DNA from 3 places in the Neorhizobium phenanthreniclasticum genome. Region 2 is predicted to be linked to each of the others. Evidence: predicted binding sites of a transcription regulator. Region 2 holds the regulator's gene; each other region holds the start of a gene.
What was found. The regulator PhoB, encoded in region 2, activates phosphate uptake and scavenging genes when phosphate is short. The targets are predictions, from matches to a motif close to TGTCATNNANCTGTCAT.
Positions count from the first base shown of each region.

Region 1: ABK249_RS31095 (DUF47 domain-containing protein) is a predicted target of PhoB. The motif match lies at 1,992-2,008, and genes of this name have one in related genera.
Region 3: ABK249_RS05735 (YdcH family protein) is a predicted target of PhoB. The motif match lies at 2,179-2,195, and genes of this name have one in related genera.

Region 1 covers NZ_JBEAAL010000042.1:23-4,202, forward strand. The annotation lists partial or broken gene ABK249_RS31075 (P-type ATPase actuator domain-containing protein) at 1-600, opposite strand, end outside; gene ABK249_RS31080 (hypothetical protein) at 644-811, opposite strand; gene kdpF (K(+)-transporting ATPase subunit F) at 858-947, opposite strand; gene ABK249_RS31090 (alpha/beta hydrolase family protein) at 1,166-1,807, opposite strand; gene ABK249_RS31095 (DUF47 domain-containing protein) at 2,035-2,676, shown strand; gene ABK249_RS31100 (inorganic phosphate transporter) at 2,676-3,680, shown strand; gene ABK249_RS31105 (DUF982 domain-containing protein) at 3,781-4,020, shown strand; gene ABK249_RS31110 (cupin domain-containing protein) at 4,074-4,180, opposite strand, start outside.
Region 2 covers NZ_JBEAAL010000009.1:34,234-38,413, forward strand. The annotation lists gene arsK (arsenite efflux MFS transporter ArsK) at 1-1,010, shown strand, start outside; gene ABK249_RS14405 (winged helix-turn-helix domain-containing protein) at 1,096-1,785, opposite strand; gene phoB (phosphate regulon transcriptional regulator PhoB) at 1,799-2,485, opposite strand; gene phoU (phosphate signaling complex protein PhoU) at 2,528-3,241, opposite strand; gene pstB (phosphate ABC transporter ATP-binding protein PstB) at 3,284-4,075, opposite strand; gene pstA (phosphate ABC transporter permease PstA) at 4,111-4,180, opposite strand, start outside.
Region 3 covers NZ_JBEAAL010000002.1:321,901-326,080, forward strand. The annotation lists gene ABK249_RS05720 (thiamine phosphate synthase) at 1-542, opposite strand, end outside; gene ABK249_RS05725 (sulfite exporter TauE/SafE family protein) at 654-1,424, shown strand; gene ABK249_RS05730 (ArsR/SmtB family transcription factor) at 1,532-1,795, shown strand; gene ABK249_RS05735 (YdcH family protein) at 1,941-2,117, opposite strand; gene ABK249_RS05740 (YdcH family protein) at 2,347-2,550, shown strand; gene purE (5-(carboxyamino)imidazole ribonucleotide mutase) at 2,564-3,061, shown strand; gene ABK249_RS05750 (5-(carboxyamino)imidazole ribonucleotide synthase) at 3,058-4,128, shown strand.

The DNA.
Region 1 (4,180 bases), on a different contig from region 2:
ATCCAGAAAGGTCGAGCCGGCAGCAGCGGTAATGCGCACCCTGATCCAGTCGGACAGGACCTGCGTGCCGCCGGTTACGGCGGAGCGGTCGCCGCCCGATTCCCGGATGACGGGCGCAGATTCGCCGGTAATGGCCGCCTCGTTGACCGAGGCGATGCCTTCGATCACCTCACCGTCGGAGGGAATGATGTCGCCGGCCTCGACAAGCACCACGTCGCCGATCTTGAGGCTCGTTCCCGGCACCAGCTTGAAATTCTCACGGCTGCCGTTCGCAAGCAGCTTGGCCTGCGTCTCGGTGCGCGAGCGCCGAAGCGAGTCGGCCTGTGCCTTGCCGCGGCCTTCCGCAACGGCCTCCGCGAAATTCGCGAACAGGATCGTGAACCAGAGCCAGAGGATGATCTGGAAGGAAAAACCGAGATTGCCTGCTCCCGCCGCCGCATCCTTGACGAACAGGACTGTCGTCAGCACCGAAACCGTGGCAACGACGAACATGACCGGGTTCTTGGCCAGAGAACGGGGATTGAGTTTCTTGAAGGCGTTCCCGATCGCGGGAACGAGGATGCGGGCATCCATGATGCTCGCTGATCTGTCCTGGCTCATAAGAGGCTCCAGCTTGATATTCTGATTGCGCGTTCCGCACCGCTCAAGCGGATGCGAAGAAATGGGAAAGAAGCGAGACAAGCAGCACGGCGGCCAGCAGCAGAAACGTCATGCCGAGTATGACGTCCGAGGCGCAAAGATGCGTCCCGGCCTTCGGAGTGCCGAGGTGGGGACCGACACATCTGCGCAGGATGCGGAGCCAGCCGTTCATATCCCGTACGCGCCCGACGCCACCGGCATTGCCTGCCGCCCGCCGATCAAAAGCGCTCCGGTCGAAGCAGGGCATAGATCAGATAAGCACTGACGAAGATAAGCACTGCGGCGCTGAGGCCATAATCGAACACCATTTGGGTCTTCCTCGCATTCTCGTGTTGTCGAGATTCGCCGGGGCCGGACGCGAACACGGGGCGTCCAGCCTCGAAACTGGAAGAAATATGGCTCCGAGTTGCATAAAGGTTCGAGAGGAACCCGCGAGGAGAGAAATAGGAATCCTATAGGAGTTTCACGGATGCCGGTGCGACATGCGGCGCCATGCATCTCCTCTCGGGGATGTGGGGGCTTCCGCTCAGAACGTCAGCCCGTCAGTCCAGGCACGTACCGCTTCCGCCATGGTCGCCAGGTGTTCGGCGACGGAGAAGCCGGAAATCTTCTTGCGCGGCTTCAAATCATGATCACCATCTTCCAGCCAGAGGATCTCGATCCTGTCGGAGAGCTCGTAACCCGAGACCTCTTCTCGCGTGCCGAATTCGTCACGGGTTCCCTGGCAGATCAGCGCCGGGGTGTTCAGCGCTTTAAGATGCTGCGTGCGACGCTGCTCTGGTTTGGCCGGAGGGTGAAACGGGTAACCGAGGCAGAGAAGACCGGCGATCTTCCCTTCCGCATGAAGCTCGTCGGCGATCATGCTCGCCACCCGTCCGCCCATGGATTTGCCACCGATGATCAGCGTCCCCCTGGTGTCGAGCTCGGCGACGGCAGCCCTGTATTCCGGGTTGAGGGTCTCTGCCCTGGGTGGCGGCTTGCGTTCACCCGATATACGGCGTGACGCCATATAGCCGAATTCGAAGCGCGCCACGCGAAACCCCTTCTCCGACAGCGCTTTTGCGGCAGCCGTCATCGACGCCGAATCCATCGGCGCGCCGGCGCCGTGCGCGAGAAGGATGGTGAAGCGCGCATCCCCCGGCCCCTCAATCAGAAATCGGTTCGACATCCTGCTCCCTCAATCTGCCGGCGACGAACGGCCGGCCACGGCTGCGACCGGCGCGCAAAGGCAAGTCCAGCGCAGCCTTCACCGATTCCATCGCCAAAGCAAATAATTAGCCGACTTACGAAACCGAACTTTTCTTCCACAGAAAATCCTTTCTCGCGGTTTCCAGTCTCGCCCTCCACGATTTATGACACATTTATGACAGCCAGAAATACGCAAGGAAACCTTGGATGCTCGGCCTTTTCAGAAAACTGCTTCCCCGTGAGGATGCCTTCTTCGATCTTTTCGAGCAGCATTCACGCACCGTCGTCGGCGCGGCGGAATCCCTGAACGCCCTGCTCACCGGCAACGATATCGAAGGCAACTGCGCGCGCATCGTAGCGCTGGAGGAGGAAGCCGACGACATCACCCGGGAGGTGCTGCAGGCCGTGCGCCGCAGTTTCATCACACCCTTCGATCGCGGCGACATCAAGGACCTGATCCAGTCGATGGACGATGCGATCGACATGATGCACAAGACGGTCAAGACGATCCGGCTCTTCGAGCAGACGAGTTTCGATCCGTTGATGCAGCAGATGGGCGGCGAAATCGTCAAGGCCGCACATCTGATCGCCGAAGGGGTGCCGCTGCTCAAGAGGATCGGTGCCAATGCGCCGCGGCTCGGCGCGATCGCCGAGGAAATCACCCGTGTCGAAGGCCGGTCGGACGACCTGCACGACCAGGGCCTCAGGGATCTCTTCCGTCGTCATGGGGCCGGCAATGCCATGGGCTTCATCATCGGCAGCGAAATCTACGGTGAACTCGAAAAGGTGCTCGATCGGTTCGAAGATGTCGCCAACGAGATCAGCGGCATCGTGATCGAGAATATCTGATGGATGCCGCCCTAGCCTTTCCTCTTCTTGCAGGCCTCGTCGGTGTCGCGCTTTTCTTCGACTTCCTGAACGGGCTCCATGATGCGGCCAACTCCATCGCAACCATCGTCTCCACCCGCGTGCTGAGGCCGCAATATGCGGTCTTCTGGGCGGCCTTCTTCAATTTCATCGCCTTCCTGTTCTTCGGCCTGCATGTGGCGGAAACGCTCGGCACCGGCATCATCGACCCGCAGATCGTTTCGCCGCAGGTGATATTCGCCGCGCTGATGGGCGCGATCATCTGGAACATCGTCACCTGGGCCTTCGGCATCCCGTCCAGCTCGTCGCATGCACTGATCGGCGGGCTCGTCGGCGCCGGCCTCGCCAAGGTGGGCCTCAGTTCGATCGTCTGGAGCGGGCTCACCAAGACGATTGGCGCGATCTTCATGTCGCCCGCGATCGGCTTTTTCCTGGCGCTCGTCCTGGTGCTGATCGTCTCCTGGCTCTTCGTGCGCCAGACGCCGTTTGCGGTCGACAGCACCTTCCGTATGCTGCAATTCGTTTCCGCCTCGCTCTATTCGCTCGGCCACGGCGGCAACGACGCTCAGAAGACCATGGGCATCATCGCGGTGCTTCTCTATTCGCAGGGATATCTCGGCGGCGAGTTTCATGTGCCCTTCTGGGTGGTCATCAGCTGCCAGGCTGCCATGGCGCTCGGCACGCTGTTCGGCGGCTGGCGTATCGTCCACACCATGGGATCGAAGATCACCAGGCTCAATCCGATGCAGGGCTTCTGCGCCGAAACCGGCGGCGCGTTGACGCTTTTCGGCGCGACTTGGCTCGGCATTCCGGTTTCGACGACACACACGATCACCGGCGCGATCATCGGGGTCGGCTCCGCCAGACGCCTTTCGGCCGTTCGCTGGGGCATTGCCGGCAATATCGTCTTCGCCTGGTTTGTCACGCTGCCGGCAGCGGCGCTCGTCTCCGCACTGTTCTACTGGATTGCCGGTCTTTTCCAATGAGACGGCTGCGGCGTGCTATCAGCCAAATTCTTTTCATCGGAAGGGAACCATTTGCCGTCTTCACCGTTTGACACGGTTGGTATCCTGGGAGGAGGAAAAGATGCAAACCAGCTGGCAGAAACCTGTTCGCGTCGCATTCGGCCATCTCGGCACGGAGGACGTCCATAGCCCGTTCGAGGCGCTGGCCCTCCTGACCGATCGCTGGCCGGACATGCGTGGACCGCAGTTCGTCAAGGCACGCAGCGTTTGCCGCGCGGCCCTCGACGGGCGCAGGTCGCCGGAGGAGGCGCGCCAGCAGTTCGAGCAGGCTGTAAGCGAAGCTCAGCTGCATCTGAACTGAAGACGCGAACGGTTAAACCTGGGCCGGCTCATCGCCGGCCTTTTCTTATCCGTTCAGATGCCGAGGATGTCACCCACGAGCCTCCATGGAGAACCGGAGAGCACGATCGGGGCGAACAGGACAGTAAAGCAAATGCACGGCCCCTGCTCTCCCGCAACCG
Region 2 (4,180 bases):
GGCTCATGGTCCCCGGTTCGCTTGCTGCCGCCATCTCGCTTGGCTGCGCGGCCGCATCGCCGAATGCGACGACGTTCGGTATTTCACTCGTCGCAATGGAGATCGCCTCCAGCTTCGTTCTCTACAGCACGGCATTTGCAGCGATCGTGCAGGTTGGAGGCAGCAAGCCACAGCGCAGCATAACCCATCTGACGCTGATCGCGGGATTCGCATCAACGCTCTTCTGGCCGCTCACGGCAACACTGCATGACTATCTCGGCTGGCGTGAGATCTACCTCGTCTTCGCGATCCTGAATATCGCCGTGTGCCTTCCGATCCATTGGTGGGTCGGGAGACTGCCCCGCGACGTGCCCGAACCACGGGCATCAGTAAATCAATCCGGAGCGATGGCCGTTCAGCCTGAAGCCGGCCCCGCGTTCAGTGGCGTCTTTATTCTGATGCTTGCGGGCTTTGCCCTGGAAGGATTCGTGCTGGCCTCCGTGCTGGTCCACATGGTTCCGCTGCTGACAGCACTTGGGCTTGGCACGGCAGGCCTCATGGTCTCCACCCTCTTCGGTCCCTCGCAGGTCGCCAGCCGCCTCCTGAACATGATCTTCGGAGGGCGCTTGTCACAGACGGTGCTCGCCGTGATCTCCGCGGGATTGCTCGCCGTCGCCCTTATCGTCCTGATGGCGACAAGTCCGTGGCTCCCCGGTCTCATCGCATTCGCGATCCTGTTCGGTCTGGGATCGGGGCTCGCAAGCATCGTCGGGGGAACGCTTCCACTGGAGCTTTTCGGAAGGCACGGTTATGGCGCACGGCTCGGCTGGGTGACCGCCGCACGCCAGTTTTCCTCAGCACTTGCCCCCTTTGCGTTCGCTGTCATGCTGGGAACTTGGGGGGTCGGCCAGGCAGTATCGATCAGCATTCTGGGAGGCGCGGCGGCCGTCGGCCTGTTCGGAGCGATCGCCTTCGCCCGCTACAGAGCAACAAGACCAGCAGCTGGACCTTTCGGTGGTTCGCAGGCCTGACAAGACACGACAAACAGGAGATGCAGGCCCCTCGGCGAAGCCCTAAAGAAAAGCAGCATAGGCCTTCCAACGATCGCGAGAAAATTCAGACGTCGCCGAGGGCGTAGCCCGCTCCGCGGACGGTCCGGATCACCTGGTCAGCCTTGCCCAGGCTGATGCCCTTCCGGAGGCGACCGATGTGCACGTCGACGGCGCGCTCGTCCACGGTTGCACCATCACCCCAGAGCGACCTTTTCAGCTCCGTCCGCGAATAGACCCGTCCCGGATACCGCATCAGGAACTCGAGAAGCCGGAACTCGGTGGGGCCGAGCCTGACTTCCTTCTTCTGCCTGTGGACCCTGTGTGCTTCGCGGTCGAGGGTCAGGTCTCCGACCCTGATCATATGGCTCAGAAGATTCGGATGCATGCGGCGAAGAAGGTTCTTCACCCTTATGGCAAGCTCGACGGAGGGGAATGGCTCTACGAGGCAGTCATCCGCGCCGGCAGCGAGACCCGTCAGCCTGTCGCTCTCGCTTTCCGCCGGAACAAGCAGGACCACGGGCACCCGCATCGTTGCTGGTTCGGTACGAAGTCTTCGGCAGATCTCGATGCCATTCAGCCCCGGAAGGGACGAACTCAGCACCAGTACATCGGGAAGGCTCGAAACCAACCGCTCCATCAGCTCGGAGCCCGCCGAAAGCAGCGTCACGTCGAAACCTTCATCGACAAGGGAGAACCGCAGCACTTCGCGCAGCGTTTCATCGCCATCGATCACCACGACAACTCGCGCTCCCATCGCGGTGCTCTCCCTAGTGTCCTTCCATCGAGTATCCGGCGCCGCGGACGGTGCGGATGACATCCTGCATGTTGGAGAAGTTGAGCGCCTTCCTGAGGCGTCCGACATGCACGTCGACGGTGCGCTCGTCCACATAGATGTCGTGGCCCCACACCCCGTCGAGAAGCTGCGAGCGCGAGAAGACCCGGCCGGGCGCGGCCATCAGGAATTCCAGAAGCCGGAACTCCGTCGGGCCGAGCCGCACTTCGCGGCTCTTGCGATGCACCCTGTGCGTCTCCCGGTCCAGCTCGATGTCGCCGCAGCGCAGGACGCTCGACAGCACTTCCGGACGCGCGCGCCGCAGCATCGCCTTCACTCGCGCCATCAGTTCCGGCGTCGAGAACGGCTTTACGACATAGTCATCGGCGCCGGTCGCAAGCCCGCGGACCCGTTCGCTCTCCTCGCCGCGCGCCGTCAGCATGATGATCGGCAGTCGCTCCGTCTCCGGCCGCATCCTCAGCCGCCGGCAGAGTTCGATGCCGGAAACACCGGGCAACATCCAGTCGAGGATCAGAAGATCCGGCGTGCGTTCCTGAAGCCTGATCTCGGCTTCATCCCCGCGCAGAATCGTCTCCACCTCATAACCTTCCGCTTCAAGGTTGTAGCGAAGAAGCACGCTCAGCGCCTCCTCATCCTCCACGACCGCGATCTTCGGCTGCATTCCGTCTTAGCTCCGTCACCATTCCATCGTCATTCGGCGCCATTATTCCGTGATCGCGCCGAGCGTGTTCGACGTATCGTCCTTCGGACGCTCGCCTTCCGGCTGGGCGCCGGTCGTCATGTAGTAGATCGTCTCGGCGATGTTGGTGGCGTGGTCGCCGATACGCTCGATGTTCTTGGCACAGAACAGAAGATGCGTGCAGGTGGTGATGTTGCGCGGATCTTCCATCATGTAGGTCAAAAGCTCGCGGAACAGGGACGTGTACATCGCGTCGATTTCCTCGTCGCGGATGCGGATCGCCTCCGCCTTCTCGGCCGAACGGCTAGAATAGACGTCCAGCACTTCCTTCAGCTGCGTCAGCGCCAGGTCCGACAGGTGCTCGATGCCGCGCGCGAGCTTGCGCGGCACACCGGTGCCCTGCACCGCGATCACCCGCTTGGCAGTGTTCTTGCCGAGGTCGCCGACCCGCTCCAGATCGGAGGCGATGCGCAGCGATCCGACGATGTCGCGCAGGTCGCCCGCAACCGGCTGGCGGCGGGCGATCGTCACGATCGCCTTGTCGCCGATATCGCGCTCGGCATGGTCGAGGATCACGTCGTCGGAGATCACCTTCTGGGCAAGGGCGGCATCGGAATTGACCAGTGCCCGCACTGCATCCGCGCACATCTGCTCCGCAAGCCCGCCCATCTCCGAAATCCGGCGGCTCAGATATTTCAGTTCGTCGTCATAGGCAGACAGGATATGTGTCGAAGACATGGTCTTATCCTCAGATTGTCAGAAAGGGCCCGCAACCGGCGATCAGCCGAAGCGGCCCATGATGTAGTCCTGCGTACGCTGGTCATCCGGATTGGTGAACATCTTGTCGGTATCGTTCTCCTCAACCAGGTTTCCGAGATGGAACATGGCAGTGCGTTGCGATACGCGGGCCGCCTGCTGCATCGAGTGCGTCACGATGACGATCGTGAAGTTTTCGCGCAGTTCGTGGATCAGCTCCTCGACCTTGGCGGTGGCGATCGGATCGAGCGCCGAACAGGGTTCGTCCATCAGGATCACTTCCGGGCTGACGGCAACGGCGCGCGCAATGCACAGGCGCTGCTGCTGACCGCCGGAAAGGCCCGTACCTGGGCTGTCGAGACGATCCTTCACCTCGCCCCACAGTCCTGCCTTCTGCAGGGCCGAAGACACGATATCGTCCAGCTCCGACTTCTTTCGCGCCAGACCATGAATGCGCGGGCCATAGGCGACGTTCTCGTAGATCGACTTCGGGAAAGGGTTCGGCTTCTGGAACACCATGCCGACCTTGGCGCGCAGCTGAACCGGGTCCACCTTGGGATCGTAAATGTTCTCCGAGTCGATCGATATGTTGCCCTCGACACGGCAGTTGGCGATCGTGTCATTCATCCGGTTGATGCAACGCAGGAACGTCGATTTGCCGCAGCCCGACGGACCGATGAAGGCTGTCACGGACCGAGGGCGGATATCGATATTGACATCCTTGATGGCGTGCTTTTCGCCGTAATAAACCTGCACGTTACGGGCGGAAATCTTCGGTTCATTCATGAGTGGAGCTTTCGTCGGCGTCGTCGTCATCGTCGTTGAGATATTATTCATCATTACACACCCCTTTACCAACGGCGCTCGAAGCGGCGGCGAAGAATGATTGCGACCAGGTTCATTAGGATCAGGAATACCAGA
Region 3 (4,180 bases), on a different contig from region 2:
GCGCCGGTCTCGGCGACCGCAAGCGCCGACGCGGGATCGTTGCCGCCCACGACAATGCAGGGGATTTCCACCATCGAGGCCCACCATTCGCCAAGCGCAAGGTTCTTGGGATGCGCCTCCGGTTTGATGTCGCCGTCAAGCTTGCCGAAGAAGATGTAGTCGGGACGCAATTCGCCGATCTCCAGCGCCTGATGGCGATCCGCCGCCCCGCCGGCGCCGACGATGAGCTTCGGCACGAATTTCTCGATCGCCTCCTCAAGCTCGGCGGGGGAGCCGGCCATGTGCAAGCCGTCGGCCTTGACCCGGCCGGCTACGCGACTGTCGCCGGCGATCAAGGCCGCCGCGCCAGCCGCCTGGATGATCGGCACCAATGTCTCGGCACGCTTCTGGAAAGCCTGATCGTCGAGGCCGTATTGCGGCAGGATCACCGAGGCGACGTCGCCGCCCGAAAGCGCCTCTTCAAGCTCCTTCGCCTGACGGGCGGCATCATCATAGTCCGGTACAATAAGCACAAGGCGGCAGCGATCTTCCGATCCGGTCATGTTTTTTTTCCATTCGGCGGATGGCGCCAATCGCAAATCCGCACTCGTTTTCTGTCCGTAAATTCGATAGACCGGACCGATTGAAGGATCAACCGCCCCGCCTCGGAACGAATGCCTGATACGCTGACCCTCGCCTTTTTCGCAGCCGCCATTCCTGCAGTCATGCTCGTCGGTCTCTCGAAAGGGGGGATCGGCGGCGCGATCGGCCTCATGGGCGTACCGCTCATGTCCATGGCGGTGGACCCGGTCAAGGCGGCGGCGATCTTCCTGCCGATCCTGATCCTCATGGACATCGTGGCCTTGTGGTCCTGGCGGAACTACAACGATCCCAAGACACTCTTGATGATCCTGCCGGGCGGCATCATCGGTATTGCGCTCGGCTGGGCGACTTCCACATATGTATCGGACGACGCGCTTCGTCTTGTCATCGCCGTGGCGACCATCCTCTTCACGGTCCGTTATTTCTGGCAGGTCTACGGCCCGCACTCGAACAGGCCCGCAGCGCCGCTGCCGCACCGTCCGGTTGCCGCCACCTTCTGGGGAGCGCTTTCCGGTTATGCGAGTTTCGTCGCCCATGCCGGCGGCCCGCCTTTCCAGATCTATGTCCTGCCGATGGGGCTGGACCCGAAATCCTACACCGGCGCCAGCATCCGTTTCTTCGCGATCGTCAATGCCGTGAAGGTCATTCCCTATTTCTTCCTCGGGGCACTGGACAGGGAAAACCTGACGATCTCCGCGACGCTTCTGCCCATAGCGCTGCTGGCGACCATAGCAGGTGCGGCGGTCGTCAAGCATCTGAAGGCCGAGATCTTCTATCCCATGACCTATGGCCTGGCCTTTCTCGCCGGATTGAAACTGCTCTGGGACGGCCTGCCGCTGTAAGCGCGAGCACAACATCACTAAATAAGCAACGCAGCATATAGTGTCATTTATTGCTGCAACGCACAATAAATCTTGCCGTTACCATGCGTTTACCGTAAGTTTGACATATGACAACAACAGTTGACCCTTTTGCAGCCATAGCTGACCCGAACCGGCGGTATCTGCTGGAGGAATTGCGGCGTTCGCCGAAAACGGTCAACGAACTGGCACAGGGCCTGCCGATCAGCCGGCCTGCAGTGTCGCAGCATCTGAAAGCCCTGCTCGACAGCAATCTTGTCAGCGTCACGGCAGAAGGCACGCGGCGCATCTATGCCGTCAACAGCAAGGGTTTCGACAGGCTCAATCTGTGGCTGGATCAGTTCTGGTCGTGACCTAAGATTTGCAAGTCACCTGTTTTAGGGTCGTCGGCCACGACCAGAACTTCATTTTCATACTGTCTGGATTGTTTTGCCGCTTCCTGAGATGCCTCTTATTTGATCCTAACGCGAGGCAGCGGCCAGTTCTCCCATTGAAAGATTAGTGACGCGTAGAGGCTTTGAGCCGTTGCATTTCGTCTTTAATGCGCAGCTTGCGCCGCTTGATGTCAGCAATTTGACGATCATCGGAAGAGGGGGACGCCAGAATGTTTTGGAGTTCCTCCTCCAGAGCGCCGTGCTTCTTTTCAAGCGATGCGATATGAGCCTGGACGGTCATGTGGCATGTTCCTTCCTTGGTCACCTGCCCCGGCTTCACCCTTGGCCGAGGCTTCAGGTTTACGACGGAAGTGTGACACGATCGACCCCATTTGTCGAAGGAGAAATCGTGGTTTGAACAAGGCAAATTCGTGACGGCGGCTAACTTCCAGTTAACGCGGTTTGGTGGTAGAGGCTTGCGGACATTGCTGGCGACCACAAAATGCCGGATATGAAAATGGGGACCGAAAATGGCTGATCAGGAACAGGCGGATATCCGGCTGGCGCTCGCGAAACTCCGTCAGGAGCACGAAGATTACGACGCTGCCATCAACGCCATGATCGAGGTCGGCTGTGACGCGCTCCGAATTCAGCGCATGAAGAAGAAGAAGCTGGCGATCAAGGACAAGATGAGCCAGCTTGAAGACCAGATCATCCCCGACATCATTGCTTGAGGGAGGCATCATGCTGGCAGAAAGACCACCCGTCGCCATCATCATGGGAAGCCAGTCCGACTGGGAGACCATGAAGAACGCCGCCGATACGCTGGAGGCGCTCGACATCGGTTATGAGGCCCGGATCATTTCCGCGCATCGGACACCCGAACGGATGATGGAGTTCGCCAAGACCGCTCGCGCCGAGGGTTTTCAGGTCATCATCGCCGGCGCCGGCGGTGCAGCCCATCTCCCCGGCATGACCGCCGCCATGACGCCGCTGCCGGTCTTCGGCGTGCCGGTGCAGTCCAAGGCGCTGTCGGGCCAGGACAGCCTGCTCTCGATCGTGCAGATGCCCGCGGGCATCCCGGTCGGGACGTTGGCGATCGGCAAGGCCGGAGCGATCAATGCCGCACTGCTTGCTGCAGCGGTCCTGGCACTCAATGACGACGAGGTCGCCGACCGTCTCGACGAATGGCGCGCCCGCCAGGCGGCGGCCGTTGCAGATTACCCGATAGACGAGGTTCCATGACGGTCCACACGATCGGCATCATCGGCGGCGGACAGCTCGGCCGCATGCTGGCCATTGCCGCAGCGCGGCTCAACTTCCGCACGATCATCCTGGAGCCGCAGGCCGACTGTCCGGCGGCGCAGGTGGCGAGTGCCCAGATCACTGCAGCTTACGATGATCCGGCAGCGCTTGCCGAGCTCGCCAGCCGCTGCGACATCGTCACCTATGAATTCGAGAACGTTCCGGTTCTGGCTGCCGAAACGCTGCAGCTTGCGGTGCCTGTCCATCCGCCGGCCACGGCGCTGGAGGTTGCGCAGGACCGCCTCACCGAAAAGAGCTTCCTCAATTCCTGTGGCATCGAGACTGCAAGGTTCCACGCCGTCGACAGCCAGGCCGACCTCGAAAAGGCGCTCGCGGATTTCGGCGGCAAGGGCGTCTTGAAGACCCGCCGGCTCGGCTACGACGGCAAGGGCCAGCGCGTCTTCCGCTCGGCTGCGGATAGCCCGGCCGGCGCATATGACGACCTGGGCGGCGTGCCGCTCATTCTCGAAAGCTTCGTGCCGTTCGAGCGCGAGGTGTCGATCATCGCCGCCCGCGGCAAGGATGGCGCCACCGCCTGCTACGATCCGGCCGAAAACGTCCACCGACACGGTATCCTGCATACCTCCACCCTCCCCGCACGCATCTCCGATGCGACGGCGCAAGTCGCCCGCGAATCGGCGAAGAAACTGCTTGCCGCGCTCGACTATGTCGGCGTCATCGGCATCGAGTTCTTCGTGATGGCGGATGGGACCTTGATCGCCAACGAGATCGCCCCGCGTGTCCACAATTCCGGCCACTGGACGGAAGCCGCCTGCGTCGTTTCGCAGTTCGAGCAGCATGTCCGTGCCGTTGCCGGACTGCCCCTCGGCGATCCTGCACGCCATACGGACTGCGTAATGACCAACCTGATCGGCGACGACATTCTCGACGTTCCCGCCTGGCTGGCGAAGAAGAATGTGCTCGTTCATCTTTATGGCAAGACGGAATCCCGTCCCGGCCGAAAAATGGGCCATGTGACCGAGCTTAAAACACTGCCGCAAGGTTGACATGCGCCCGGGCTCGGGTTATCTGCACGCCCAACTTGAGAGCGCGCCCCCT